3 regions of the Aquitalea pelogenes genome follow, and region 2 is predicted to be linked to each of the others. Evidence: predicted binding sites of a transcription regulator. Region 2 holds the regulator's gene; each other region holds the start of a gene.

Region 1 (10,173 bases), on a different contig from region 2:
AACGCGAGCCTGGATGGCATCAGCCTGGCCAGCACCGTCGATGATGATGGTGTTTTCCTTGCCCACTTCGATACGCTTGGCTTGGCCCAGCATGTCCAGAGTGGCTTTTTCCAGGGTCAGGCCCAGTTCTTCGGCAATCACGGTACCGCCGGTCAGGATGGCGATATCCTGCAGCATGGCCTTGCGACGGTCGCCAAAGCCCGGAGCCTTGACAGCAACCACCTTCAGGATGCCGCGGATGGTGTTGACCACCAGGGTAGCCAGTGCTTCGCCTTCTACGTCTTCGGCGATGATCAGCAGCGGACGACCGGATTTGGCCACTTGCTCCAGTACCGGCAGCAGGTCGCGGATGTTGGAAACCTTCTTGTCGAACAGCAGGACGAACGGATTGTCCAGAGCGGCAATCTGTTTTTCCTGGTTGTTGATGAAGTACGGGGACAGGTAGCCGCGGTCGAACTGCATACCTTCCACCACGTCCAGTTCGTTGCTCAGGCTCTTGCCGTCTTCAACGGTGATCACGCCTTCCTTGCCCACTTTTTCCATGGCGGTAGCGATGATTTCACCGATGTCGGAATCGGAGTTGGCGGAAATGGAACCAACCTGAGCGATTTCCTTGGTGGTGGCACATGGCTTGGCGATCTTGGCGATTTCACCTACCAGGGAAACCACAGCCTTGTCGATGCCGCGCTTCAGGTCCATCGGGTTCATGCCGGCGGCAACAAACTTCATGCCTTCCTGCACGATGGCCTGGGCCAGAACGGTAGCGGTAGTGGTACCGTCGCCGGCCACGTCGGAAGTCTTGGAAGCCACTTCCTTCACCATTTGCGCGCCCATGTTTTCGAACTTGTCTTTCAGTTCGATTTCCTTGGCAACGGAAACACCATCCTTGGTGATGGTCGGTGCACCAAAGGAGCGGTCCAGCACGACATTGCGGCCTTTCGGGCCCAGGGTAACCTTGACGGCGTCAGCCAGAATGTTGACACCAACCACCATCTTGGCGCGTGCGGAATCACCAAACTTTACGTCTTTTGCAGCCATGCTCATATCTCCAGAATTCTATGAAAGGATCGTAGAAGGGTGTATGGGTCGGAATTACTCGACGATGCCCATCACATCTTCCTCGCGCATCACGAGGACTTCTTCGCCATCAACCTTGACGGACTGGCCGGAGTACTTGCCGAAGATGACCTTGTCACCAACCTTCAGCTCCAGCGGACGACGTTCGCCATTGTCCAGAACCTTGCCGTTACCGACAGCCAGCACCTCGCCCATGTCGGGCTTTTCAGCTGCAGCGCCCGGCAGAACGATGCCGGATGCGGTTTTTTCTTCAGCCTCAAGGCGCTTGATAACAACACGATCGTGCAGCGGACGAATTGCCATTGATCTCTCCTAAATACAATTGGCTGTTGAAAGCAAAAATGATCTGCCTGGATGGCAGCACGGGGCGGGAATTAGCACTCACCCCTGACGAGTGCTAATAATAGGGACGGCTCAAGGAGGTTTCAAGTGGGGGAGCTGCAAAAACTTTGCTGCCCACCGGGACAGGCAGGGCTCAGGAATCGTCGCGACGCAACACCAGCCAGCTGGGTACTTTAAAGCGCACGATCATGCGATACAGACGCAAATAGCCAAGCACAAACAGCAGGCAGAACAGCATCAGCACCCAGGTATGGTTCCAGAACAACATGGCCGGAACCACCGAAAACGAGGTCAGCAACCACAGGTAAGGTGAGGTCATGCTGTTACGCTGGGTCAGGTGACGTGCATCCTTGGAGCCCACCATCCACAGCACCATGCGCTTGTAGATCATCTGATGCAGATGCAGCGCATCCGGATAGCCTACCGCCCTGCCCTGCAGGAATTTGCGCCGGTAGATGGAAAAGATGGTTTCAAAAACAGGGTAGATCACGCACAGCAAGGGAAACCACGGCGAAACTGCCGGATTGCGCGCCACCAGCAAAACCGACATTTCAGCAATCATGAAGCCAATCAGATAAGCCCCGCCATCGCCGGCAAAAATCAACCCGCGCGGGAAGTTCCAGAACAGGAACCCCAGTACCGCGCCAACCATGGCAAAGCACACACTCATCAATACGATGTCATGCACCTTGAAACAGACATAAATGATGGACAGGAAAATGAACACCGCCACCATGCCGGACAGCCCGTTATAACCATCAATGATGTTGACGGCATGAGCCACCCCGCCCACCGCCACCATGGTGAGCAGCAAGGACAGCCACCAGTAGGAAGCCAGCAGCTGATCAACCCCGGGAATGGACAGCCGGGCCAGCCCGGCGCCTAGCAGGAAATAACCCAGTGCAGCAGCCACAAAGGTAGCAAGCAAGCGAGGCAAGGGGCCGATTTTCTTGGTGAGGTCTTCAATAAACCCAGCTGCAAATGCCGGGAAAGCCGACAGCAACAGCAACAGCACCCACACCGATGTATTGAGATAGCCAGACAGCGCACAGCCTGCAATCAGGCCCAGCATGATGGGCAGGCCACCGATGCGAGGCACTGGTGTGGCATGGAATTTCTGCACGCCGGTGACGTCACCATCGGTCGAAAAGCGTGCATGCAAGTGTGCATACCGAATCAGCAACAGCCCGGTAGTAAAAGAAGCAATCAGTGCAAGCAAGAGAATCTGCAACATGGGGCATCAAGGCCTGAATGGGCGTGGAAACGGAATAATCGGGCCTGCCCGCCGCAGTCGCAAGACTGTACAACGAGAAGCCGGGCAATTTTGTCTTATAATGTCGGCCTTGCAGGCGAGCACAATGTACTTGCCCACGGTGGGCTACTTTACCATGGCCCCGCGCCAAGCAAAAACCACTTACTTATTGGAATTGTTAAATGATATTGGTGACAGGCGGTGCCGGCTTCATTGGAGCCAACTTTGTTCTGGACTGGCTGAATGGCAATGACGAAGGTGTGATCAACCTGGACAAGCTGACCTACGCTGGCAATCTGCAAACCCTCGCCAGCCTGGAAAACGACCCGCGCCACATATTTGTTCAGGGCGATATCGGCGATCGCGAGCTGGTCAGCCGACTGCTGCAACAACATCAGGTGCGCGCTGTCATCAACTTCGCGGCGGAAAGCCATGTTGATCGTTCCATCCACGGCCCGGGTGAATTCATCCAGACCAATGTGGTAGGCACCTTCAACCTGCTGGAAGCCGTGCGGGCCTACTGGAGTGCACTGGAAGGCGAAGCCAAGACAGCTTTCCGCTTCCTGCACGTGTCCACCGACGAGGTGTACGGCACGCTGTCTGCCACTGACGCGCCGTTCAGCGAGACCAATCGTTACGAACCCAACAGTCCCTACTCGGCCAGCAAGGCGGCGTCGGACCACCTGGTGCGTGCCTGGCACCACACTTACGGCCTGCCGGTCCTCACCACCAACTGCAGCAACAACTACGGCCCCTATCATTTCCCGGAAAAGCTGATTCCGCTGGTCATCCTGAATGCGCTGGCCGGCAAGCCCTTGCCCATTTACGGTGATGGCCAGCAAATCCGCGACTGGTTGTATGTGAAAGACCATTGCAGCGCCATCCGCACCGTGCTGGCGCAAGGTCGCCTGGGTGAAACATATAATGTTGGCGGCTGGAACGAAAAAGCCAATCTGGATGTCGTGCACACCATCTGCACCATTCTGGATACCCTGCGCCCCAAGGCCGATGGCACAGGCTATGCCGAGCAGATCACCTATGTGCAGGACCGCCCCGGCCATGACCGCCGCTATGCGATTGACGCACGAAAGCTGGAACGTGAGCTGGGCTGGAAACCGGCAGAAACCTTTGAGAGCGGCATCCGCAAGACCGTAGAGTGGTACCTGGACAATCAGGACTGGGTCAGCAACGTCACCAGCGGCAATTATCGCCAATGGCTGGAACAACACTACGGGAACAAGGCATGAGCCGCATCCTGATTACCGGCATCAATGGCCAGCTGGGCTTTGAGCTACGCCGCGCACTGGCCATGCTGGGCGAGTGCATCTGCCTGGATCGCCAGCAACTGGACCTGTCCCGCCCGGCGGACATTGCCTCGGTGCTGGAGCAATACCAACCAGACATCATCGTCAACCCGGCAGCCTACACCGCCGTGGACAAGGCCGAGACTGACGCCGAACTGGCCCATACCGTGAACGCAGTCGCACCGGCCGCGATGGCTGACTGGGCCGCAGCAAAAAATGCCCTGCTGCTGCACTACTCCACCGACTATGTGTTTGATGGTGACAAGACCACGCCTTATGAAGAGAGCGATGCCACCAACCCGCAGTCGGTATATGGCTTGAGCAAATGCCAGGGTGAACAGGCCATCCGCGCCAGTGGTGCCAACCACATCATCCTGCGCACCAGCTGGGTGGTGGGCGCACATGGCGGCAACTTCCTCAAGACCATCATGCGCCTGGCGCGTGAACGCGACAGCCTGAATGTGGTGGCCGACCAGATTGGTGCGCCCACACCCGCTGCGCTGATTGCCGATGTGACCGCCCACATCATCAAGCAGTGGCAAACCAGCAAGGACAAGCAGTTGCTTGGCACCTATCACCTGACCAGCAGCGGCAGCACCAGCTGGCATGGCTACAGCCAATACCTGCTGACACTGGCGGAACGTTACGGTGTCGCACTGCAACTGAAGCCGGAAAACCTGCACGCCATTCCCGGTAGCGCCTATCCGACCCCGGCGAAACGCCCCGGCAACTCCAGGCTAAATTGCAGTAAAATCCAGGACGCGTTCGGCCTGAGCATGCCAACATGGCAGAGCGGCGTGGAACAGGTGTTCCAGCAGATCTTCAATTCCTGATGCAGGACGCAAGCAGATGAAACGTAAAGGTATCATCCTGGCGGGAGGCAGCGGCACCCGCCTGTACCCCGCCACACTGGCAGTCAGCAAACAATTGCTGCCCATCTATGACAAGCCGATGATCTACTACCCGCTCAGCACCCTGATGCTGGCCGGGATTCGCGACATCCTGATCATCTCCACCCCGCAGGACACCCCGCGCTTCGAGCAGTTGCTGGGTGATGGCAGCCAGTGGGGCATCAGCCTGCAATACGCAGTACAGCCCAGTCCGGACGGCCTGGCACAGGCCTTCATCATTGGCGAAGACTTCCTGGCAGGCGCGCCTTCGGCACTGGTACTGGGTGACAACATCTTCCATGGCCATGATTTCCCCAAACTGCTGAAGGCGGCCAACGCCAAGCAGCAAGGCGCCAGCGTGTTTGCCTATCATGTGCAAGACCCGGAGCGCTATGGCGTGGTGGAATTCGATGCCCAGGGCAAGGCCTTGTCCATCGAGGAAAAACCGGCTGTACCCAAATCCAACTATGCTGTCACCGGCCTTTACTTCTACGACAATCAGGTTGTCGACATCGCCAAGTCCATCCGCCCCTCACCGCGCGGCGAACTGGAAATCACCGATGTCAACAACCACTACCTGCAGCAAGGCCAGCTGGATGTGCAGACCATGGGGCGTGGCTATGCCTGGCTGGATACCGGCACCCACGAATCCATGCTGGAAGCCAGCCAGTTCATTGCCACCGTGGAAAATCGCCAGGGTCTGAAAGTGGCCTGTCTGGAAGAAATTGCCTACGTGCAGCAGTGGATTGATGCCGCCAGACTGGAACAGCTGGCACAACCGCTGAAGAAAAATGCCTACGGGCAATACCTGCTGCAGCTGCTGAAGTAAGAAAGCAAGCCATTCATGAAAATCATCGATACCGCCATTGCGGACGTCAAAATCATTGAACCTGCCGTATTCGGTGACGAGCGTGGTTTTTTCTTCGAAAGTTTCAACCAGAAGCGCTTTGAAGAAGCCATCGGTCGCAAGGTTGAATTTGTCCAGGATAACCACAGCCGCTCCAGCAAGGGTGTGCTGCGCGGGCTTCACTACCAGATGCCGCCGTTTGCCCAAGGCAAGCTGGTGCGCTGTACGCTGGGCGAAGTGTATGACATTGCAGTGGATATCCGCCGCAGCTCGCCCACATTCGGTCAATGGGTTGGTGTGGTACTGTCCGCTGAAAACAAACGCCAGTTGTGGATTCCGGAAGGCTTTGCCCACGGTTTTGTCACTACTTCTGATTACGCGGAATTCCTGTACAAAACCACCAACTACTACGCCCCAGAGCATGAGCGCAGCATCATCTGGAACGATGCCGAGTTAGACATCGACTGGATGCTGGACAGCACACCTTCCCTGTCGGGCAAAGACATGCAAGCCTGCGCCTTCAACACCGCGCAGCTTTTTGATTGAACGGAACACATCATGAAAGCAGTCATTCTGGCAGGCGGGCTGGGTACCCGGATCAGCGAAGAGACATCGGTCCGCCCCAAACCCATGGTTGAAATCGGTGGCAAACCCATCCTGTGGCACATCATGAAAATCTACTCCCACCATGGGATCAACGATTTCGTGATCTGCTGCGGTTACAAGGGCTATGTCATCAAGGAATACTTTGCCAACTACTTCCTGCACATGTCCGATGTCACTTTCGACATGTCCAGCAACAGCATGGAAGTCCACCAGCGCTACGCCGAACCATGGCGTGTCACCTTGGTGGATACCGGTGAAGAAACCATGACTGGTGGCCGCCTGAAACGCGTCCGCAAGTACCTGCAAGATGAAGAAGCATTCTGCTTTACCTATGGCGATGGTGTCGGCGATGTCGATATTGGCGCGCTCGTGAAATTCCACCAGCAGCAAGGTACGCTGGCCACCCTCACGGCCACCTACCCACCCGGCCGCTTCGGCGCACTGGACATCCAGGCTGACAAAGTCACCACCTTCAAGGAAAAGCCCAAAGGCGATGGTGGCATGATCAACGGGGGCTTTTTTGTCCTGTCGCCCAAGGTGATCGATTTCATTGATAACGACGCCACCATCTGGGAACGCGAACCGCTGGAACAACTGGCCAGCAAACAGCAATTGTCTGCCTTCCGTCATGAAGGATTCTGGCAACCGATGGATACCCTGCGCGACAAGAACCATCTGGAAGAGCTGTGGCAAAGCGGTCAGGCGCCATGGAAGGTATGGGAATGAAGCGTGAGTTCTGGCAAGGCAAGCGAGTTTTCCTGACCGGTCACACCGGCTTCAAGGGAAGCTGGCTGTCGCTGTGGTTGCAACAGTTGGGCGCGGAGCTTACCGGCTATGCGCTGGCACCGGCCACCACACCGAACCTGTTTGAAACCGCGGGGGTTGCCGCAGGCATGACCTCGATCATCGGCGACATCCGCGACCCGGCCAAGCTCATGCAGGCCATGCAGGCCGCGCAGCCCGATATCGTCATCCACATGGCAGCGCAGCCGCTGGTGCGCTACTCCTATGCAAATCCGGTCGAAACCTACTCCACCAACGTCATGGGGGTGGTGTATCTGCTGGAAGCCATTCGGCAAACCCCGAGCGTACGTGCCGTAGTCAATGTCACCAGCGACAAGTGTTACGAAAACCGCGAATGGCTGTGGGGCTATCGCGAAAACGAGGCAATGGGAGGTTACGACCCTTACAGCAACAGCAAAGGCTGTGCCGAACTGGTTACCAGTGCCTATCGCAACTCCTACTTCAACCCGGCCGACTATCAACGCCATGGCGTGGCCCTGGCCAGTGCCCGTGCCGGCAATGTCATTGGCGGTGGCGACTGGGCGGAAGACCGGCTGATTCCCGATATCATGCGCTCCATCGAACAGGCCAAGCCAGTGCAGATACGCAGCCCCCATGCCATCCGCCCATGGCAGCACGTGCTGGAGCCCCTGTCAGGCTATTTGCTCCTGGCAGAGCAACTGTTCAGCTCCGGCAGCGAATTTGCCGAAGGCTGGAATTTTGGCCCACGCCCGCAAGATGCCCAGCCGGTGGCCTGGATTGTGGATACCCTCACCCGGATCTGGGGCCAGGGTGCCAGTTACCAGATCGACCCTGCCGGTGCAGACCTGCACGAAGCCCATTATCTGCGTCTGGATTGCAGCAAGGCACAAACCCGACTTGACTGGCAACCACGCTGGACGCTGCATACCGCACTCGAACACATCTGCAGCTGGCATCAGGCACACCTGACCGGGGCCGATATGCAAGACATCACCATTCAACAAATCAAGGCCTTTGAGGCCCAGCCCGCCAAGGGACAGCATTAATGAGCACACAAGACAAAGCCCAACAACTTCGCCAGCAGATTGCCCAGCTGGTTGATGAATACGCAGCCATTGCCATGGCCCCCCGCCCGTTTGAAGCAGGCAAGACCGTCATTCCCCCATCCGGCAAAGTGATTGATGGCGCTGAACTGAAAAACATGGTGGAGGCCTCACTGGATGGCTGGCTGACCACTGGCCGTTTCAACGACATGTTCGAAAAACGCCTGGCTGCATTTCTGGGAGTGCGCCACCTGCTGACCACCAACTCCGGTTCGTCGGCCAACCTGCTTGCCTTCTCGGCATTGACCTCCCCCAAGCTGGGCGAGCGTGCCATCCGTAAAGGTGACGAAGTCATCGGTGTTGCTGCCGGCTTTCCCACCACAGTCAATCCCATTTTGCAATTCGGCGCAGTCCCGGTGTTTGTCGATGTCGACATCCCGACCTACAACATCAAGCCCGAGCTGATTGAAGCCGCCATCACCAGCAAAACCAAGGCCATCATGCTGGCCCACACGCTGGGTAATCCGTACAACCTCAAGGTGATCCGCGAGCTGTGCGACAAATACGGCCTGTGGCTGATCGAAGACTGCTGCGATGCACTGGGCAGTACCTATGACGGCAAACTGGTCGGCACCTTTGGCGATATCGGCACCCTCAGTTTCTACCCGGCACACCACATCACCATGGGTGAAGGCGGTGCGGTATTCACCAACAATACCGAACTGAAGAAAATCATCGAATCCTTCCGCGACTGGGGCCGCGACTGCTATTGCGCACCGGGCTGCGACAATACCTGCGGCAAGCGCTTTGGCTGGCAACTGGGCAGCCTGCCGGCAGGCTATGACCACAAGTACACCTACAGTCACCTGGGCTACAACCTGAAAATCACCGACATGCAGGCCGCCTGTGCACTGGCCCAGCTGGACAAGGTGGAAAGCTTCATCCAGGCACGCAAGGACAACTTCCGTTACCTGAGCAATGCCCTGCAAAGCTGCAGCGAATTCCTTATCCTGCCAGAGGCTACTGAAAACAGCGATCCGTCCTGGTTTGGCTTCCCGATTACCATCCGGCCGGAAAGCGGCATCAGCCGTGTCGATGTCCTGCAATACCTCGACCAGCACCGTGTAGGCACCCGTCTGCTGTTTGCCGGCAACCTGACCCGCCAACCGTATATGGACGGCCAGCAATATCGCGTAAGCGGAGAGCTGACCAATACTGACCTGGTGATGAACAACACTTTCTGGATCGGCGTGCACCCGGCACTGACCCAAGACATGCTGGACTACAGTGTTGAGAAACTTGAAACCATCATTGGCGTGAATTTCTGAGAGTCACATGAAAATCCTGCTGACAGGTGCCACCGGCTTTCTGGGGCGAAATCTCCTGGCCGCCCTGCAGCAGCAGGGCCATGCAGTGGTGGCACTGGCGAGAGCCAGTAGCAACAGGGAAAGGGCGGGAGAGGCCGGCAAGCATGCCTGTTGGCATGTTTGCTCGGAGGGCTCGCCTGATGTATTCGCTGTCCATCCTGATGTGGAATGCGTGATACACACCGCAACCTGCTATGGCAGGCAGGGCGAAGATTTAGCAACTGTGCTGGACAGCAATCTGAACCAGCCTCTTGCATTATTGAGCCAGGCCATTGTCAATGGCGTAAAGCTGTTCATCAACACCAGCAGCTCCCTGCCACGCGACCTCAATTATTACTCCCTGAGCAAAGCGCAATTTTCTGACTGGGGTGCCTATTTTGCAGGTCAGGAGAAAATTCGTTTTGTCGACATCTGTCTGGAGCACATCTACGGCCCAGGCGACGACACAACAAAGTTCATGGCATATGTCATGGATACCTTGTTGAAGAACACGCCAGAGCTCAAACTGACCAAAGGAGAAGCAGAACGCGACTTCATCTATATCGATGACGTTGTCGCAGCCTATCTGACAATTCTCCACAGCCCACATAAACAATATTACACGAAGTATTCAGTTGGTTCCGGCAAAACAATCAGCATCAGGAAAATGGTCGAATTGATCCACACGCTGAGCCACAGCA
Region 2 (10,173 bases):
TAGTGGTGACGCCAGCCTTCCCGGCGGCGCTGGAACAACTGCGCCATCTGGGCATTGCCATCCTGCCTGCCGCTCTGTCCGTGCAAGGCAGCCTGGACCTGGCCGCAGTGGAAGAAACGCTGCGCGAGCAACGCCCGGCCGGCATCGTGCTGATGGCCAACTTCCAGCACCCCACCGGCCTGGTGATGCCGGAGGCGCAAAAGCGCGCGCTGGTGGCACTGGCCGAGCAATACCGGGTATGCATCATCGAGGACGACACCTACCGCGAGCTGTACTTCGGCAAACAGGGGGCCAGCCCGCTCAAGGCCTACGACCGTAGTGGCACGGTGCTGCACTGCTCATCGTTCAGCAAATCACTGGCACCGGGCTACCGGGTAGGCTGGATTGCAGCCGGTCGCTTGAGCGACACGGTGCGCGGGCTGAAGCTGTGCAGCTCGCTGGGCACCCCCCTGCCCAGCCAGATGGCGCTGGCACGGCTGCTGGCCACCGGCCAGCACGGCGACATGCTGACCCGGCTGCGTGCCAGCCTGCGGCAGCGGCGCGATGCCATGGTGCAGCAAATCATGGAGAGTTTTCCGGCGGGCAGCCGTTTGCTGCGCGCCGAGGGCGGCTATTTCCAGTGGGTGGTGTTGCCGGAAGGGCTGGACTGTGCGGCCTTGCTGCCACTGGCCATCGAACAGGGCATACATTACGCACCGGCCACGCTGTTCTACCCGCACCCGGTAGCGGCCAATGCCTTGCGGCTTAACTTCAGCTTTTTCGACCCGCTACACCAGCGCGAGGGCGTTGCCCTGTTAGGCGCACTGCTGCGGCAAGCCATGGAGTGACAGCGCTTGCCGTAACGCTCAGCCCGGCGGGGTGGACGGGTCGGACTGGGCGGTCAGCGATTTGCGTTCGTACACCGCCTGCGCCAGCGTGCTCAGGTCGACATATTCCAGCTCGCCGCCCACCGGCAGTCCGCGCGCAATGCGCGACACCTTGGGGCCACGGCCCTTGAGCAGCTCGGCAATCATGTGGGCGGTGACTTCGCCCTCGGCAGTAAAATTGGTGGCAATCACCACCTCCTCCACCACCTCGTCCAGCGCCCGCACCATCAGCTTGTCCAGGTTCACTTCCTTGGGGCCGATATTGTCCAGCGGCGAAATACGCCCCATCAGCACGAAATACAGGCCCTGATAGCATTTGGCCTGCTCCAGCGTCATCAGATCGGCCGGCATTTCCACCACGCACAGCTGGTCTGGCCTGCGCTCCGGGTCGGCACAGATGCTGCACAACGGGGTTTCGCTGAAGGTATTACAGCGTTCGCAATGGGTGAGATGGTTCAGCGCCCGATCCAGCGCCCGCGCCAGCTTGTCCGCCCCGGTCTTGTCCCGTTGCAGCAAATGGAAAGCCATGCGCTGGGCGGTTTTGGGGCCGACACCGGGCAGCACTTTCAGGGCAGCAATCAGTTGTTCAAGCGCGGGTGGGTTTTTCATCGGCAATCCGGAATACGGGTTTGGCAAAGGGGAACAGGCAAGGCATCAGTCGTCCGGCGCGCCCTGCGGGTAACGCGGCAGGTCGTCGTCCAGGTGAAACCAGGGAATGGCACTGGACGTCCATTCATGACAGTCAGGCCGCAATACCGCTGGCGTTTCCAGCGTGGGAATGGTGATTTCCACCCGCCCGCTGCCATCGGTGCATTCATAAAACAGGGTGGAACCGCACTGCCCGCAAAAATGTCGCAGGCCGAGCGCCGAGGAGCGGTAAGCGGTGGTGCTGCCTTGCCAGCGCACGGCACCGGCGGGGTATAGCGCCCCCAGGTACACCGGCGCGCCGCTGGCCAGCTGGCAGGTCTTGCAATAGCAGTAAGTCACGCTCAAGGGGCGGCCATGGCATTGATAGCGCACCGCCCCACACAGACAACGTCCCTGCAATACCTGCTCCATGCCGACTCCCACTCCCACGGGCTGTCAATCATTGGCGGGCCCCGCCAGTTGCAAGGGGCTTGGAGCCGCTAACAAAACCTCGTAGAGCACCCGAGTCAAGGCGCGCCGACGCAGACAGTACAGTGAGTACGGCAAGTCGGCGCAACGCAGAATCGGGGTTTTTATGAGCGGGTCTTAGAACGGCAGTTTCATGCCGGCCGGCAGATTCAGGCCGTTGGTAAAGCCGGACATCTTTTCCTGGGAAGTGGCTTCCACCTTGCGTACCGCGTCGTTGACGGCAGCGGCAATCAGGTCTTCCAGCATTTCCTTGTCTTCCTTGGCATCGTCCAGCAGGCTGTCGTCGATGGACACGCGCTTCACATCGTGAGCACAAGTCATGACGATTTTCACCAGACCGGCACCGGACTGGCCTTCCACTTCCACGGTGGCCAGTTCTTCCTGGGCCTTCTTCATGTTTTCCTGCATTTGCTGGGCTTGCTTCATCAGACCAGCGATACCGTTTTTACCGAACATGTCACAACTCCTGCAAAGGTTGAATCGTTTCCGCCACCAGCGTGGCGCCCATTTCGCGCACCAGTTGCTGGATGACCGGATCGTTTTCCAGGCATTGTCGGGCCTGGGCCAGTTGTTCCTGACGATGACGGGCACCCTGCATGGCCGGTGTTTCCAGCCCCAGTTCCTCGATTGTCACCACCAGTTCGACCGGCTGACCGAATTGCTCGGTCAGCGCAGCCTTGAGTTTTTCCTGATAGTCGCGGGTAGCCATGTGACGGAAGCTGTCCGGCACGGCCAGCTCCAGTCGCGACTGGCTCCAGTTTTTCAGCACGGCATTGTGTGCCAGCATGCGGGCGGCTCCCAGACGGGTACCCAGCAAGCCCACCAGCGCACTCCAGTCGCCATCAAACTGATAGGCCACCGTTTCCGCCAGCTCGGCTTCTTCGGCCATGGCATAGGCAGGCAAGGCATCGTCGGCATCGTCCCACGGCGCCGCGGTTTCCAGTTCGCTGTCTTGCTCGCTGGCCTGGTCTTCAGCTTCAGGCGTCTCTTCAGCAGGCGCGGATGCAGCAACCGGCGCTAGCACAGCAGGCGCAACTTGCGGTTTGGCTACCGCCTCCACCGGCGCGGGTGGCGGTGCGACAGGCTCAGGCCGGGGTGCAGGTTCCGGGTCGGCGTCGGCCGCCGGGGAAGCCTGCTGCTCGGCCAGACGGCTGGCCGGCTTGCGATTGGCCAGGCCTGCCAGCAAGGCACGGGCAGCGGCAGAACCGTCGGTGCCGGGCTCGGCCGCAGTTACCGCCGCCGGCGCACTGGCCGGGGCCTGCGCCGGGCGATGTGCGGCAGGCGCGGCATTGCTGCGCGGCGCGGCTGCACTCTCAGGCTGGGCGTTGACCGGATGGAAGGCCAGCATGCGCAGCAAGCTCATGTTGAAACCGGCATGTTCGTCCGGTGCCAGCGCCAGATCCTTGCGGCCATGAATGGCAATCTGGTAGTACAGCTGCACGTCTTGCGGGGCAATCAGGCTGGCCAGCGCAAACAATGCTTCGCGTTCGGGTTCGTCGTCGGCAATGGCCGTGGGCACGGTCTGTGCCATGGCCAGTTGCTGCAACAGTACGGCCATTTCGGCCAGCACACTGTCAAAACCGATGCCACGCTGCGCCAGCTGTTCGGCTTCGGCCATCAGGCGCGGGCCATCACCGGCGGCCAGTGCGTCCAGCAACACGAACAGGTAGCGGCGGTCCACCGCGCCCAGCATGGCGCGCACGCCGTCTTCCTTCACCTCGCCCATGCCATAGGCAATTGCCTGATCCAGCAGCGACAGCGCATCACGCATGGAACCTGCTGCAGCACGGCCCAGCAGGGCCAGTGCGGCGCTTTCATGCGGCACGTTTTCCACTTGCAGCACATGGGCCAGATGGCCTGCCACCTGCTGTGGCGTCATGTTGCGCAGCGAAAACTGCAGGCAGCGCGACAGCACCGTGACCGGCACTTTTTGCGGATCGGTAGTGGCCAGGATGAACTTGACGTGGGACGGCGGTTCTTCCAGCGTCTTGAGCATGGCGTTGAAGGCACTCTTGGACAGCATGTGCACTTCGTCGATGATGTACACCTTGAAGCGGCCGGAAGTGGGCGCGTACTGCGCGTTTTCCAGTACTTCGCGGATATTGTCGATGCCGGTATTGGAGGCGGCGTCGATTTCCAGCAGGTCGACAAAGCGGCCTGCGTCGATCTGGCGACAGGCAGAACATTCACCGCAAGGCTCGGCCGTGGTGCCGGTTTCGCAGTTCAGGCTCTTGGCCAGAATGCGTGCGATGGTGGTCTTGCCCACCCCGCGGGTGCCGGTCAGCAGATAGGCGTGATGCAGCCGCTCTTCTTTCAGGGCATTGGAGAGGGCGCGTACCACGTGCTCCTGGCCGACAAGGTCGGCAAAGCGTTTGGGGCGCCACTTGCGGGCAAGGACTTGATAGCTCATGGGGGCGGATTTTAATGGCAATCGGCCGGCAAGGCGACTTCTTTTGTCAGTTGCCGCCTGCCGGTCTGGCTGGCCTTACTGGGCCGGATTCGCGCTGTCGGCAGCGGGCTGTGCTGCTGACTGGGCCTGGGCATTCAGGTAGCGCAGGCGCAGCTCGGCTGCCAGCTCTTGCGCCACCTTGGCATACAGGGTGCTCTTGTTGTAGCGGGTAATCACATAGAAATTGTTCAGCCCCAGCCAGTATTCCGTCACCCCCGGCGCAGTTTCCAGCGGCACCAGCACCGCCTGCACGTTGTCGGCCACCTGGGCTTGTGGCAGCACACCGCGTGCCTTGAGTTCGCCCACTGTCAGGTGCAGGTTGAATTTGTCGGCCACCAGGCTGCTCAGATCCACGCCAGGTTGTACTGCTGCCGGGATGACGATGTCGTCGCCATGGCGCCAGCCTTGCAGCTGGAAGTAATGCGCCACGCTGCCGATGGCATCGTCGACGTTATTCCAGATATCGCGGTGGCCGCTGCCGTCAAAATCCACCGCCCACTTGCGGAAGCTGGACGGCATGAACTGCGGCAGGCCCATCGCCCCGGCATAAGAGCCTTTCAGCGTCAGCGGGTCGATGCCCTCTTCCTTGGACAGCTTGAGGAATTCGGTCAGCTCGCCACGGAAGTACTCGGCACGGCGCGGGTAGTTGAAGGCAATGGTGGTCAGCGCATCAGCCAGGCGGAAGCTGCCGGTGTTGCGGCCGTAATTGGTTTCAATGCCCAGAATGGCCACTACCATTTCCGGCGGCACGCCATACACCTGCTCGGCACGCTGCAAGGTGGCGGCATGCTGCTGCCAGAAAGCCACGCCGTTTTTCAGCAGGCGCTCGTTGTAAAAGCTGCCGCGAAACTGATACCAGGGCCGGGATGTCGCCGGCTTGTCCAGAATGGCGATGATATTGGGCTTGAGTTCCACATTGGCAAACACCGCCTCCAGCTCGGGCCGGTTGAAGCTGCCACTGGCCACCTGCTCGTCGATATAGCGCTGTACGTCTGCCCGGCCCAGCAAGGCGGCATCGGCTTGCGCCACAGAAGACACCACGCCACCGGCAAGGGCAGCGGCCATCAAGAATCGTTTCATCGGAAATTCCGTGTATTGCCGCCAGTGCGGCTTAATAAGAGAGCGCGCTGGAAACCAGCCGCGCAGTAATGTCGACAATGGGAATGACCCGTTCGTAGGCCATGCGGGTGGGGCCGACCACGCCCAGCGTGCCCACCACCATGCCGTTGATGCTGTAGGGCGCGGTCACCACCGAGCATTCGTCCAGCGTCATCACGCCGGATTCCTCACCGATGAAAATATTGACGCCCTGGGCATCCTGCCCCTGGTTCAGCAGTTTCAGCAGTTCGGTCTTGCGCTCGAAAGTGGCAAACAGTTCGCGCAGTCGTGACAGGTCTTCGGACAAGTCGCGCACATTCAGCAGATTCATGCCGCCGGCAATCACCACCGCGTCGCTGGGGCTGCCCAGCGAACTCTGGCCAAAGCGCACTGCGGCCGACATCAGTTCGGTGATGTTACCCTGCAGTTCGCGCAACTCCACCGCCACACGGCTGGCAATGGCGCTCAGGCCCTGGCCGGCATAATGCTGGTTGATGAAATTGCCGGCTTCCACCAGTTCGCTCGGGCTGTAATCGCGTTCGGTGGTGAGCAAGTGGTTTTGCACATCACCATCCAGCGTCACCAGAATCATCAGGATGCGCCGCTCGGACAGGCGCAGGAATTCGATCTGGCGAAAAGCGACATCAGAGCGCTGCGGTGTCACCACCACCCCGGCAAAGTGGGTGAGATCGGACAGCAAGGTGGATGCTGCCTGCGCAATGCGCTGCGGGCTGTCCGGCTGCAGGCTGCTTTCCAGCTCGCGCATGGCCAGCTCTTCCAGCGGCTGGATGGTGAGCAGGTGGTCGACAAACAGGCGATAGCCCTTGGCCGTCGGCACGCGTCCGGCCGAGGTATGCGGCGAGGCAATCAGCCCCATGCCCTCCAGGTCGGCCAGGATGTTGCGGATGGATGCAGATGACAGTTCCATGCCGGACAGCATGGACAGGGTTTTCGATCCCACTGGCTGACCATCGGCAATATAGCGTTCGATCAGCGTTTTCAGCAGACGTTGTGCGCGCTCGTTCATCATGCTCTCATTTTACCTGACCGGGCGATTCCGGCCAGCCTCTCCATCAATACCATGTTGCGTGTATTGGTGTCATTTCAAGCCGTCTTTCGCATTTGTCGGCTCTTGCCTTTGTGCGATAATCCCCCATCTATCGATTCCACTACACGCAATTGGAGACAGCATGGCGTCAGAAGACAAGAGCCGCGCATTGGCGGCAGCCCTTGCCCAGATCGAAAAGCAGTTCGGCAAGGGTTCGATCATGCGGATGAGCGACAACCAGATCAACGAAAACCTGCAAGTGGTATCCACCGGTTCGCTGGGCCTGGACCTGGCACTGGGTGTTGGCGGTCTGCCGCGCGGCCGTGTCGTGGAAATCTACGGCCCGGAATCTTCCGGTAAAACCACCCTGTGTCTGCAGGCCGTGGCCGAAGCCCAGAAACTGGGTGGCACCTGCGCCTACATCGACGCAGAAAACGCACTGGACCCGATCTACGCCCAGAAACTGGGTGTCAACGTGGAAGACCTGCTGATTTCCCAGCCGGACACCGGCGAACAGGCGCTGGAAATCTGCGACATGCTGGTGCGTTCCAGCGGTGTTGACGTCATCGTGATCGACTCGGTGGCCGCCCTGGTACCCAAGGCCGAAATCGAAGGCGAAATGGGTGATAGCCACGTTGGCCTGCAAGCCCGCCTGATGAGTCAGGCACTGCGCAAGCTGACCGCCAACATCAAGCGCACCAACACCCTGGTGATCTTCATCAACCAGATCCGCATGAAGATCGGCGTGATGTTCGGCAACCCGGAAACCACCACCGGCGGTAACGCATTGAAGTTCTACGCCTCCGTGCGTCTGGACATCCGTCGCGTCGGCGGCATCAAGAAGGGTGACGAGGTGATCGGTAACGAAACCCGCGTCAAGGTAGTGAAGAACAAGGTATCGCCGCCGTTCCGCCAGGCCGATTTCGACATCCTGTACGGTGAAGGCATCAGCCGCGAAGGCGAAATCATCGAGCTGGGCGTCAAGCACGGCTTCATTGAAAAATCCGGTGCCTGGTATGCCTACAACGGCCAGAAGATCGGCCAGGGCAAGGACAACACCCGTGAATGGCTGAAGTCCAACCCGGCCATCGCGCAGGAAATCGAAGGCAAGATCCGCGAAGCCGTCGGCATCAAGGTGGAAATCACCGAGAACGACGAAGAGCTGGCTGACGACGTACTGGACGTATAAGCACGCGAACGGCTGATGGAAAAAAGCCTGAAGGCGCGAGCCGTCGATCTCTTGTCCCGCCGCGAGTACACACGGCGGGAACTGGAGCGGCGGCTCGCGCCGTTTGCCGAAAGCCCGGAACAGCTGGCCACCCTGCTGGACGAACTGGCCGAGCGCAACTGGCAGTCCGACAGCCGCTTTGCCCGGCAGTTTGCCGACATCAAGGGCCAGAAATACGGCACCCGCCGCCTGCAGCAGGAAATGCGCCAGCGCGGTGTAGCACAGGAAGACATTGCCGATGCCCTGGCCGAGCGTGACGACCTGGCCCTGGCCCGGCGACAGTGGGAAAAGAAGTTTGGCAGCGTGGCCACCACGCCGCAGGAAAGGGCGAAACAGATGCGCTTTCTGGCGGCACGCGGCTTTGGCATGGGTGTCATCCGTCAGGTGATGGCAGGCCGTGAAGAAGACGACTTCCCCTGGGCTGACGAGGACTAGCACGGCACGGGCTTCATCGCCGCGACATGACCCTTGCCAGCCTTGCCGTGGCTTGACACAATCGGGCATGACCGTAATGGCCGCAAGACACTGTCCCACGCCGCTACCAACGTATTCAATCTCGACGAAAACGACATGAAAACCTCCGAAATTCGCCAGAAATTCCTGGATTTCTTCGCCTCCAAAGGCCACCAGGTAGTAGCCTCCAGCTCGCTGGTACCGTGGGAAGACCCCACCCTGCTGTTTACCAATGCCGGCATGAACCAGTTCAAGGACGTGTTCCTCGGCTTTGACAAGCGCCCCTACACCCGCGCCACCACCAGCCAGAAATGCGTACGCGCCGGCGGCAAGCACAACGACCTGGAAAACGTCGGCTACACCGCACGTCACCATACCTTCTTCGAAATGCTGGGCAACTTCAGCTTCGGTGATTACTTCAAGCGCGACGCCATTCACTTCGCCTGGGAATTCCTCACCGGCGAACAATGGCTGGCACTGCCGAAGGAAAAGCTGATGGTGACGGTGTACGCCACCGACGACGAAGCCTTCGATATCTGGAACAAGGAAATCGGCGTTCCGGCTGACAAGATTGTCCGCATTGGCGACAACAAGGGCGCGCCCTACGCCTCGGACAACTTCTGGCAAATGGGTGACACCGGCCCCTGCGGCCCGTGTACCGAAATTTTCTACGACCACGGCGACCATATCTGGGGCGGCCCGCCGGGAAGCCCGGAAGAAGACGGTGACCGCTTCATCGAAATCTGGAACAACGTGTTCATGCAGTTCAACCGCGACGAGTCCGGCACCATGCATCCGCTGCCGAAACCGTCGGTGGATACCGGCATGGGCCTGGAGCGTATCTCGGCCGTGCTGCAACACGTACACGCCAACTACGAGATCGACCTGTTCCAGAACCTGCTGAAAGCCGCTGCGCGCGAAACCGGCGTGCCCTTCAGCATGGACGTGCCGTCGCTGAAAGTGATTGCCGACCACATCCGCGCCTGCTCCTTCCTGATTGCCGACGGCGTGATTCCGTCCAACGATGGCCGCGGTTACGTGCTGCGTCGCATCATCCGTCGCGCCATCCGCCACGGTTACAAGCTGGGTCAGAAGGGTCTGTTCTTCCACAAGCTGGTCGCCGACCTGGCCGAGGAAATGGGTCAGGCCTATCCGGAACTGCGCCAGAAGCAGGCCGAGATCGAAGACACCCTGCGCCAGGAAGAACTGCGCTTTGCCGAAACCCTGGACAAGGGCATGGCCCTGCTGGAAACCGCACTGGCAGCCAACAGCAAGGTGCTGGATGGCGAAACCGCCTTCAAGCTGTACGACACCTTCGGCTTCCCGCTGGACCTGACCGCCGACATCTGCCGCGAACGCGAAGTGGAAGTGGATCAGGACGGCTTCGACAAGGCAATGGAAGCCCAGCGCGAACGCGCCCGTGCCGCTTCGTCCTTCAAGATGGCCGGCAATGTGGACTACAACGGTGCCGACACCGTATTCAACGGCTACGAATCCAGCAGCGTGGATGCCAAGGTACTGGCACTGTACAAGGGCAATGAAGCCGTACAGCAGCTGGACGCCGGCGACGAAGGCATCGTGGTGCTGGACAATACCGCCTTCTACGCCGAAGGCGGCGGTCAGGTGGGCGATGTGGGTGAAATCTCTGCCCAGGGCGGCGTGGCTGCACTGTTCGACGTGGCCGACACCCAGAAGGTGCAGGCTGCGGTATTCGGTCACAAGGGCCGTCTGGCACGTGGCAGCCTGAAGGTTGGCGACAGCGTCACCGCCACCATCGACCTGCACAAGCGTGCCGCCACCGCGCGTAACCACTCTGCCACTCACCTGCTGCATGCCGCCCTGCGCCATGTACTGGGTGAACACGTGGCGCAGAAGGGTTCGCTGGTGAACCCGGAACGTGCCCGCTTCGACTTTG
Region 3 (10,173 bases), on a different contig from region 2:
GTTGAAACCCCGGTTATCGAACCGCAAGCCGAGCCGACCCAGAGCACGGCTGTCGAATCGCCTGTTGCCGTACCGGAAAACAATCCAGCTCCTGTCGTGCAGGCTGAAGCCGTTGCGCCGGTTGTCGCCAGCACGGTTACCGCAGCGGAAATCCCGGCAGCAGAAAGCGCCGCCCCCGCCAAAAAACTCAGCTGGACCGAGCGCCTGAAGGCTGGCCTTTCCAAAACCCGCGACAAGCTGGGCAAATCCTTGGCCGGTTTGTTTGGTGGCGGCAAGATTGATGAGGATCTGTACGAGGAGCTGGAAACCGTCCTCTTGACCGCCGACATGGGCATGGATGCCACCTTGCATCTATTAAAGGATGTGCGCGAGCGCGTCAGCCTGAAAGGTCTGAAAGACGGCAGCGAACTGAAAGGCGCCTTGAAGGATTCGCTGAACGAGCTAATTCACCCGCTGGAGAAGCCGCTGGATGTCAACGGCAAGAAGCCGTTTGTCATCATGATGGCCGGGGTGAATGGTGCTGGTAAAACCACTTCCATTGGCAAACTGGCCAAGTACTACCAGCAGCAAGGCAAGAGCGTGCTGCTGGCAGCCGGCGATACCTTCCGCGCGGCTGCGCGCGAGCAGCTGATGGCCTGGGGCGAACGCAACAACGTCACCGTGATTGCCCAGCAAGGCGGTGATGCCGCCGCTGTTTGTTATGACGCCATCCAGGCCGCCACGGCGCGTGGCATTGATATCGTACTGGCAGATACCGCTGGCCGCTTGCCCACCCAGTTGCACCTGATGGAAGAAATCAAGAAGGTGAAGCGCGTCATCCAGAAGGCCCTGCCGGATGCCCCGCATGAGGTGATTCTGGTGCTGGACGCCAATATCGGCCAGAACGCCATCAGCCAGGTCAAGGTATTCGATGACGCGCTGGGCCTCACCGGCCTGATTCTGACCAAGCTGGATGGCACCGCCAAAGGTGGCGTGATTGCCGCCATTGCCAAGCAGCGCCCCATTCCGCTACGGTTTGTCGGCGTGGGTGAAAGCATTGACGACTTGCGGCCATTCAACAGCAAGGACTATGTCGACGCCTTGTTCGACTAAGTCAGCAATACAATCTATGAGCACCGGCAGACCACTGCCGGTGATGTCTTTCCGGATCAAGGGGAATCCAGCGCATGATTCAGTTCGACCAGGTCACCAAGCGTTATCCCGGTGGCAACGAGGCCCTGAAGAACCTTTCCTTTACCATCGATACCGGTGAAATGGTGTTTCTGGCCGGGCATTCCGGTGCAGGCAAATCCACTTTGCTCAAACTGGTGGCCGGGATAGAACGCGCCACCAGCGGCAGCGTGATTGTCAGCGGGCAAAACCTGTCCAAGCTGCGTAACAGTCAGATTCCCTATGTCCGGCAGCATATCGGCATGGTGTTTCAGGACCACAAGCTGCTGTTTGACCGTTCAGTATTCGACAATGTGATGTTGCCGCTGGACATCATCGGCTTTGACCGCCGCGATGCCGCGCGCCGCGTACGTGCCGCACTGGACAAGGTGGGCTTGCTGTCAAAAGAGAAAACCATGCCTATCCGCCTGTCCGGTGGTGAACAGCAGCGGCTGTGCATTGCCCGTGCCGTAGTACACCGCCCCAGCTTGCTGCTGGCCGATGAACCATCAGCCAACCTGGACCGCGCCTATGCACTGGACATCATGGAATTGTTCAAATCCTTCCATCAGGTTGGCGTCAGCGTGGTGATTTCCGCCCATGATGAAACACTGATGGAAGACTATGGTCGCCGTATCATCCGGTTGAAAGAAGGGCAGTTCGCCGCATGAAACATTATCTGTATCTGAACTGGCAAAGTGCACGGCAGGCTTTGGGCAAGATTGTCCGTCAGCCATTTGGCAGCCTGCTTACCCTGCTGATGTTGTCGATTGCGCTGGCGCTGCCGCTATCGCTGTACCTGAGTGTGAGCAGCATCCAGGAATGGGCGGGCCGACTGACCGCCACGCCGCAGATCACCCTCTTCATGGAGCAGTCTGCCGAAGAAGCAGACCTGGCTGCTGTCTCCAGCACCCTGACCAAGCACCCGCGCATCCAGAGTTTCCAGTTCATTGGCAAGAAACAGGCGCTCTCTGACCTGGAAAAGCGCAATGGACTGGCCGGCTTAAGCGAAGGACTGACTGACAATCCGCTGCCGGACGCCTTTGTGGTTACCCCTAAGACGCTGGAACCGCACGAACTGGAAATGCTGCAAAAAGAGCTGTCCGGCCTGCCCATGGTGGAGACCGCCCAGTTTGATGCCCGCTGGGCCAAGCGCCTGTACGGCATGGTGGAAATGGGCAAGCAACTGACCTGGTTTTTGGGTGCTGCGCTGGGCATCGCACTGGTGCTGGTAACCTACAATGCGGTGCGGATGCAGATTCTGGCACGGCGTGACGAAATTGAAGTGGCCAAGCTGATTGGCGCACCGGACAGCTTCATCCGCCGACCCTTCATGTATCACGCCATGTGGCAGGGTTTGCTGGCCGGACTGGCTGCCTGGGGGCTGACCAGCTGGCTGGTGGTGACGGCCAACCCGGCCATTCACGAGTTTGCCCAGCTTTATAACGAAGCCGTCTCGCTGCGTGGCCTGACGCCGGTGGAGCTGGCCGTGGTACTGGCCGTTTCTGCCGTGCTGGCCATGCTGGGTGCCCGCCTGGCGTCCGACCATCACCTGCGCCAGATACAACCTCGTTAACAATCCTCCCCTTCCCGCCACGGCCGGTTTTCACTTAAGGTGACAACTGGCCGTCCCTGATGAATACCCGCTAGCGACTTGAAAAAAGCTATCGGCATCATAGAAAAATTCATTGACGGTGGAACCTTTGCTTGCTAGCACTCTCTATATGCGAGTGCTAAGATAGCACTACCCAAGGAGGTAGTTACACTGATGACCACAACATTTGCCTTGCCCGTTCCGTCGTCCAGCGGCAGCCTGGAGCAATACATCCAGGCGGTGAACAGTGTTCCCATGCTGACCCCCGAACAGGAAACAGAACTGGCCACCCGCTTCCAGGAAGAAAACGACCTGGATGCCGCTCGCCAGATGGTTCTGTCGCACCTGCGTGTCGTCGTATCCATTTCCCGTGGTTATGCCGGTTACGGCTTGCCACAAGCCGACCTGATCCAGGAAGGCAATATCGGCCTGATGAAAGCGGTAAAACGCTTCGAGCCCGGCCGCGGTGTTCGCCTGTTTTCCTTTGCCGTGCACTGGATCAAGGCCGAAATCCACGAATTCATCCTGCGTAACTGGCGTCTGGTGCGCATTGCTACCACCAAGCCACAACGCAAGCTGTTCTTCAACCTGCGCAGCATGAAAAGCAGCTTCTCTGCCCTGAGTGAGCAGGAAGCGCAGCAGATTGCCGAAGACCTTGGCGTGAAGCCGGAAGAAGTACGTGAAATGGAAACCCGCATGAGCGGGCAGGATATCGCGCTGATGGCCGATGACGGTGATGACGAGTCGTATGCACCGATAGACTGGCTGGCTGATGCCCACCATGAGCCGACCCGCGCACTGGAACGCAAGGCTTTCGATCACCTGCAGACCGAAGGCATCGAATATGCGCTGTCCACTCTGGATGCCCGTAGCCGCCGCATTGTGGAAGCCCGCTGGCTGGCAGACGATGGCGGTTCCACCTTGCACGAACTGGCTGCCGAGTTTGGTGTTTCGGCCGAACGCATTCGCCAGATCGAAGCCAAGGCGCTGGGGAAAATGAAGGCCGCACTGAGTGAAGGTGTGGTGATCGACGACTAAGCCGTCACCCGCCATAACAAAAAGCCCGCGCCAAACGACGCGGGCTTTTTCATTTTCTTCACTGTTTTACCGTCTGAGTGATACAAGCGCCACCTTACGGGCGGCGGTTTGCAGCAACACTCACTCCCCTTCCCCACCCCGGTACTTGGCTGGCAGCTTGTCAAAGACGCGTTGCGCCTCGGCACGCAGGCCTTGCCATTCGGGCACATCCTCATCAATACCATCGAGATAATCCTTGGCATAGGTCGGGAAGGATGCCAGTGCCGTGGCCACGGTTTTGCGCGCCTCATCCTGCTTACCCGCCAGTGCCAGCATCTGCGCCTTTTTCATCATCACATCCGGATAGGGGCGGAAAGCAGTCAGGCGTTCTTCCCACTGCAATTTCTGCGTCAGGTTGCTGCGATCCGCAGTCAGATAATCATCCAGCGTGCTAAGGGCGTGATAGGCAAACAGCGGATGCTCATCCATGATCTGCGCCAGACGCTGCTGGCGCTTGGCATCGCGTGCCGGGTTATCCGTCTGGGTATACAAGCCCACCAGCTCGTTGTAAGTGGACCAGGTGACAATCGACAGATAGCCCACATACACCATACCCAGCAGCCAGGCTGAGCGCACCAGCAAGCCGGCACGCGCAGTCCGTGCCGGTGCCATCGAAGCAAACACCACCAGCATGGCGAGGAAATACAGATACCACAGCGGGTATTCCAGCATGCTGTGAATCAGCGTCACCGCCATGCAACCCAGGGCCAGCATGCCTTCGGCTTCGGCACGCTCGCTGAAGAATGGCCATACCACCCAGACAAAGCCGACTACCACGGCCAGGGTGATGGGCAGGCCCATTTCCGCCAGCAATTGCAAAATGAGGTTATGGCAATTGGTGAACAGGCCGCTATTGAAGCCAGCACTGGCAAACTGCGGCAGCGGCTGCAAACGTACGCTTTCCGCTGCATATTGCGACCAACCCACCCCCCACAACGGGTGGGTTTTGAAGGTCATCCAGGCCTTGGTCATTTCGGCAATACGGCGCGAACCCATGTCATCCCCATTAGCCGCCAGCCGCTCCACGCCGGAGGCATTGGTCACATTGGCATGGGTAAACAGCGAAATCAGGTGATTGACCAAAGGCAAGGCAAACTGCGCGGCGAAGATCACCACACAGGCCAGCAACATCGCCCACATCAGGCGGCGCGACTCCTGGCTACGCATGCGCCAGTGCCATACAAAGCCAAGCATGGTCAGTGCCAGCAGATACAACAGCGTGGTACGCGATGCAGCATAAGCCAGCATCAGGCCGAACCAGACCACCAGCAAGGCCAGCCAGCCACGCGCCATGCGGTCCACCGCAAACAGGTATACCCCGCTCACCACCGACCACATCAGATAATGCGCGTACTGATTGCGCTGGCCGATATGGCCAAAAATATTGGTAGTGGGGTGCGCACTGTCATAAAACAGGCCCAGCGTGTGGGCAAGGCCGGTCAGCTGTGCGAGGCCAATCAGCGACTGCACCAAACCACCCACAATCACTGCCCGCGCCAGCCAGATGGCAAAGTCACGCGGCCCGAATGTCTGCTGCAGGCTGTAGGACAGCCCCGCCAGCAAGGCCACCACCAGCCAGGCCAGTGCGGTGGCATAGGTCATGCCGGGAAACAGGGCCTGCACCAGCTGCGGCTGCACACCCCACAGCAGTGCGAGCAACAAACACCACCAGCTGGCGCGTGGTACACGTTCAAACAAAGTTGCCGACGGTAGCAGGAATACGGCGGAAGCCAGCATCAACCACACCACATTCATCTCGCCAAACCATTGCGGTAGCGGGACAAAATGAATGCGGGATGCAAAGGGCAGGATGGCAATCAGGCAAAACGCCAGCAAGGCCATGCGGCGGGAGATCGTCGGAAAGGACATGATGAAATAGGGGAGCCGAAAGCAAAACAAGGAGGATACCGCATGTCTGACAGGAAGACACCGCCAGCCTGGGCCGACGGTGCCTGTGGACGATCAGAACAGCGCTTTGCGGGTGACGGGGGCGGCGACGGTCATGACGGCGGCAATTCTGCTATTGGTAGTTACAGCCTGGGGATTGCCATAAGCAACTACCGCTTTTCTGGTCATCTCTCTGATCATTAGCAAGGATTGCTCTTTCCTGGAGTCAAGATCTGACAGGAATGCAGGAAGCATGTCTGGAAAATTAGCAATGGCGAGCACCATTACACTTCTGGCTTTTTGTGGTTGATTATTCAGCGAATACAAAATTGCCAACTTGAATAAAAGTTGGGGATATGGCATAGAGTATGACATCTCCTCAAAGAGTTTAATTTTGTAATCAATCTGACTACTGGTTGGTAATAAATAATTGGACAATACCAATTGAGCTTCCGGCCTCCAGAGTGGATTTTTTTCAATTTCCTGCAGACGAACAACTCTGCGAATATTTTCCGCAATACTTGGCACCGGCATATTATAACCAACCAATTCATAAAATACCGTTCTACCAAAATAGAAATTCATAAAACAGCATGCAGCAACAGCCAAAGAGATCACAGAGCAAAACATCTTGCTCATATCTAGTCTATAGGAGGCAACTGGTGAAAATGCACAAATCGTGTACAACATAGCCAAAAATGGCCAGTACCACAAAGGATACTCCAACATGCTATGCCCAAGAATAATACCTGCAATACAAATCAAAAAAAGATTCTCTACATTCTGCTTTCCTTTAGAAAAATAGGGAAACAGACAAAACGCAAGACCGAACACAACAACCACCGCACCAAATATACCAGTTTCAGCCAACAACTGAAAAACCAGATTATGGCAATTTGTAAACAACCAACTTTCAGGATATTTTGGATAGCCTGAAAATGCCTCCATTTGAACACTGTAATGGGCAAAATTTCCTAAACCGACGCCAAAGAGAGGATGGGAAAGAAAAATATCCCATGCTTTCGCCCATTCAACTCGTCGTCGCGCACCAAGATCGGCGGCAAGAATCCGGTCAGCACCACTCTGGGCATGAATTGGCAGTCCAATAGAGTTAAGAATCAAATCAATTTGATTACTGAATATTTGAATCAATGAAAACAAGATTACAGACAAAACCAAACCAACAACCATCTTTTTTACATAAAGCTCCTCACTCGAGCGCCGCATCCAATACCACCCCAACAAGCAGATAATAAGATTATAGCCAAAGGGAAGACGAGAACCACACCAAGCGATCAAAACTTCAATCGAGAATACAGATCCAACAAAAAACAAAAACCTCAACTTTCCCTTCGCATACAAATAGCAGGCAGCAACCACTCCCCATCCAAGAAAATTTGCATAGTGGTTTCTTTGTCCGATATTGCCAAATATATTTCCTGTTCTATTATTCACATCATACGTAACAAATCCATTTAAATACTTGGCAAAGTCAATCACCTGAGAAAACCCCAGCAAAACTTGCACCAAGGCTGCAATAAAAATCATTGCAGATAAAAAATCAAGAAAAATAATTCTTTTTTCTTGAACAGACAAATCACCCAAACTGACAAAAAAGAAAAATAGCAAAAACAGCAATGCCGCAGGAACAACAAGGTCAGCAGAATGGGATAAGATCAGCGCAATAACAAAGATCAACACCACTATACTAATTCGAGAAAGTCGATAGCCACACCCATTCAACACACATACAACCAAAGCCAGACCAAGCGAAAAAATTCCTAACGCGGTGAAATACCAGTCCGCCAGAGGAGCAAATCTTAAAAAGTTAAAAAAGGGCAATAAAATAGCCAGTCCAAGAAAAAAAACAACAACCCTGTCACTTCTCCAAGACATTCGTCACCCCAATGAAAAAAGGGTGCTATATTTAGCACCCTTTAAATATTAAAATTTAATTAACGGCAGTTAGCAGGCAAGTACTTGGAATCAATATTAACTGCAGCGCAAGTCCAAGTCACACCACCGCTAGCCAGAGTACCAGTCAGAGAGAATTGGTCTTTGTTGGGACCAACGGTACCGCCAATAGAGTCATTCATCCAGACAGTGATAACACCATTTGAACCGCTGGTATTGTAAGATACCCCACTTACGTTTTTAGTACTAGAAGAAGTGAAGTAGGTAGAACCAGAGGCTTGAGAAGGAAAACTACCGTTGGTAATAGCTGATTCAGAAATCGCTGTTTTAGCTGCATCTGCCATCGACAAACCTTCAGAAACCTTTGCACGAACGGTGTAGTCCTGATAGGCCGGAATAGCAATTGCAGCCAGAATACCGATGATCGCAACTACAATCATCAATTCAATCAGAGTAAAACCCTGTTGGATTTGCTTTTTCATAGAAATCTCCTTAAGAACTAGCGACATGAAGACGGTAAGTATTTCACATTCTGGCCACTTCCAGAACATGTCCAACTTATAGAATTACTACTGGTCACACTTGATGTCAAAATAACCTGAATACCGGATGCAATGGCACTGGGAAATGAAACAGTTATAACACCCGCACCACCACTTGCCGTTACTTGCAAATTGCTTACATATGTACCGGAAACTATTGACGGGATACCAGCACTCGCATTACTACTTGGCCATGTATTATTCGAAAAATAATACTCACTAACTGTAGTTTTCGCAAAATCGGCGAAAGACACACCCTCAGCAACTTTTGCTCTGATTGTATAGTCCTGATACGCCGGTATCGCAATCGCAGCCAGAATGCCGATGATGGCTACCACTATCATCAGTTCAATCAAGGTAAAACCGTTATTGCGTCGCATGCCCCTCTCCGTGGTATGCACGGGCTACATAATGCAGAAAGCGTGCCAGGTGGCTGCGCGCCGTGTTTTCAGGGCGTGACGCCATCACTCACCCTGCATAGGCTGTCAGCATGTGACGTTTTTTGTCAGTTCCGGCTGCCGGGACTGGCTGTGTTAGCATCCTGCCATTCCCGCATACAGGAGCCCTCATGAGCAACCAGGACTGGCTGAACCGCAGCCGCGACAGCGTCTGGCACCCTTGCACCCAGATGAAACGCCACGAAACCCTGCCCATCATCCCCATTGCCAAAGCCGAAGGGGTATGGCTGGAGGATTTCGACGGCAATCGTTACCTGGATGCCGTGAGTTCCTGGTGGGTGAACCTGTTCGGTCATGGCCATCCGCGTATCAAGCAGGCCATCAGGCAGCAACTGGATGAGGTGGAACATGTGATCCTGGCCGGTTTCACCCACAGGCCGGTGATCGAACTGTCCGAGCGCCTGTCGGCGCTGACCGGGCTTGGCCATGTGTTCTATGCCTCGGATGGTGCCAGCGCCACCGAAATTGCCCTGAAGATGAGCTTTCATTACTGGAAGAACATCGGCCAGCCGGAGAAGTGCCGTTTCATCAGCCTGGATAACAGCTACCACGGTGAAACCGCCGGTGCGCTGGCCGTCACCGATGTTCCACTGTTCTCCGCCACCTATGCGCCGCTGCTCAAACCTGGCGTGCGGGTGCCATCGCCGGATGCAAGACTGGCACGACAAGGGCAGAGCGCTGAAGATGTCGCGATGACGGCGATTCGCTCGCTGGAAAATGTGCTGACAAAGAAGGCTGGCGAAATGGCGGCCATCATTGTGGAACCGCTGGTACAGGGTGCGGCCGGCATGGCCATGTACCACCCGGTCTACCTGACAGAACTGCGCCGCCTGTGCGATCAGTACCAGGTACACCTGATTGCCGATGAAATTGCCGTTGGCTTTGGCCGCACCGGCACGCTGTTTGCCTGCGAGCAGGCCGGTATCAAACCGGACTTTCTCTGCCTGTCCAAAGGCATTACCGGTGGCTTCCTGCCCCTGTCCTGTGTACTGAGCACCGACACCATCTATCAGGCGTTTTATCACGATGATGTCACCCGCGGCTTTTTGCACTCCCACAGCTACACCGGCAATGCCCTGGCTTGCAGCGCCGCCCTGGCGGTGCTGGACATTTTTGCCGACGAAGACATCATTGCGCGCAACCGCGAACTGGCCGCCACCTTTACCGACATTCTGGCACCGCTGGCTGAACGGGCGGATGTGCGTCACTTCCGCCATACCGGCATGATCTGGGCGTTTGATGTAGAAAGCCCGCGCGCCGACTTTGCACAAGCGTTTTTCTCGGCCATGCTGAAACTGGGCTGTCTGGTCAGACCGATCGGCAAGACGGTGTACTTCATGCCGCCTTATGTCATGCAGCCCGCGGAAATGATGCAGCTGTTCCAGGCCACCAGCACCGTACTGGATGCCCTGCATCAAGAAAACACGATTTTGACCGGGCCGGTCACCGCGTTGCCGTGAGGATTACCTTGCCTAGGCGGGCTTGATTCAAATAGCATGAGCGATACAAGGAATGGCAGATCAACCATCCATATGGTTTGTCATTCCGCCAG

What was found. The regulator HrcA, encoded in region 2, represses chaperone genes, less so after heat shock. The targets are predictions, from matches to a motif close to ATTAGCACTCGNNNNNNNCGAGTGCTAAT.
Region 1: a site for HrcA is predicted at 1,451-1,479, ahead of groES (co-chaperone GroES). Genes of this name have one in related genera too.
Region 3: a site for HrcA is predicted at 2,859-2,887, ahead of rpoH (RNA polymerase sigma factor RpoH). Genes of this name have one in related genera too.

What each region holds. Positions count from the first base shown of each region.
Region 1 covers NZ_JAYSDA010000014.1:137-10,309, forward strand. Annotated here, with positions in the region: partial or broken gene groL (chaperonin GroEL) at 1-1,038, opposite strand, end outside; gene groES (co-chaperone GroES) at 1,093-1,380, opposite strand; gene ACE3SE_RS12310 (MraY family glycosyltransferase) at 1,553-2,653, opposite strand; gene rfbB (dTDP-glucose 4,6-dehydratase) at 2,854-3,918, shown strand; gene rfbD (dTDP-4-dehydrorhamnose reductase) at 3,915-4,808, shown strand; gene rfbA (glucose-1-phosphate thymidylyltransferase RfbA) at 4,825-5,694, shown strand; gene rfbC (dTDP-4-dehydrorhamnose 3,5-epimerase) at 5,710-6,258, shown strand; gene rfbF (glucose-1-phosphate cytidylyltransferase) at 6,271-7,044, shown strand; gene rfbG (CDP-glucose 4,6-dehydratase) at 7,041-8,129, shown strand; gene rfbH (lipopolysaccharide biosynthesis protein RfbH) at 8,129-9,454, shown strand; gene ACE3SE_RS12350 (NAD-dependent epimerase/dehydratase family protein) at 9,462-10,173, shown strand, end outside.
Region 2 covers NZ_JAYSDA010000025.1:42,092-52,264, reverse strand. Annotated here, with positions in the region: gene ACE3SE_RS17325 (aminotransferase-like domain-containing protein) at 1-827, shown strand, start outside; gene recR (recombination mediator RecR) at 846-1,475, opposite strand; gene ACE3SE_RS17315 (GFA family protein) at 1,521-1,925, opposite strand; gene ACE3SE_RS17310 (YbaB/EbfC family nucleoid-associated protein) at 2,100-2,438, opposite strand; gene dnaX (DNA polymerase III subunit gamma/tau) at 2,440-4,392, opposite strand; gene mltB (lytic murein transglycosylase B) at 4,468-5,511, opposite strand; gene hrcA (heat-inducible transcriptional repressor HrcA) at 5,543-6,559, opposite strand; gene recA (recombinase RecA) at 6,720-7,766, shown strand; gene recX (recombination regulator RecX) at 7,782-8,240, shown strand; gene alaS (alanine--tRNA ligase) at 8,376-10,173, shown strand, end outside.
Region 3 covers NZ_JAYSDA010000032.1:27,620-37,792, reverse strand. Annotated here, with positions in the region: gene ftsY (signal recognition particle-docking protein FtsY) at 1-1,092, shown strand, start outside; gene ftsE (cell division ATP-binding protein FtsE) at 1,167-1,820, shown strand; gene ftsX (permease-like cell division protein FtsX) at 1,817-2,725, shown strand; gene rpoH (RNA polymerase sigma factor RpoH) at 2,918-3,781, shown strand; gene ACE3SE_RS19395 (PglL family O-oligosaccharyltransferase) at 3,902-5,689, opposite strand; gene ACE3SE_RS19390 (PglL family O-oligosaccharyltransferase) at 5,783-7,603, opposite strand; gene ACE3SE_RS19385 (pilin) at 7,663-8,103, opposite strand; gene ACE3SE_RS19380 (pilin) at 8,121-8,543, opposite strand; gene ACE3SE_RS19375 (adenosylmethionine--8-amino-7-oxononanoate transaminase) at 8,732-10,081, shown strand.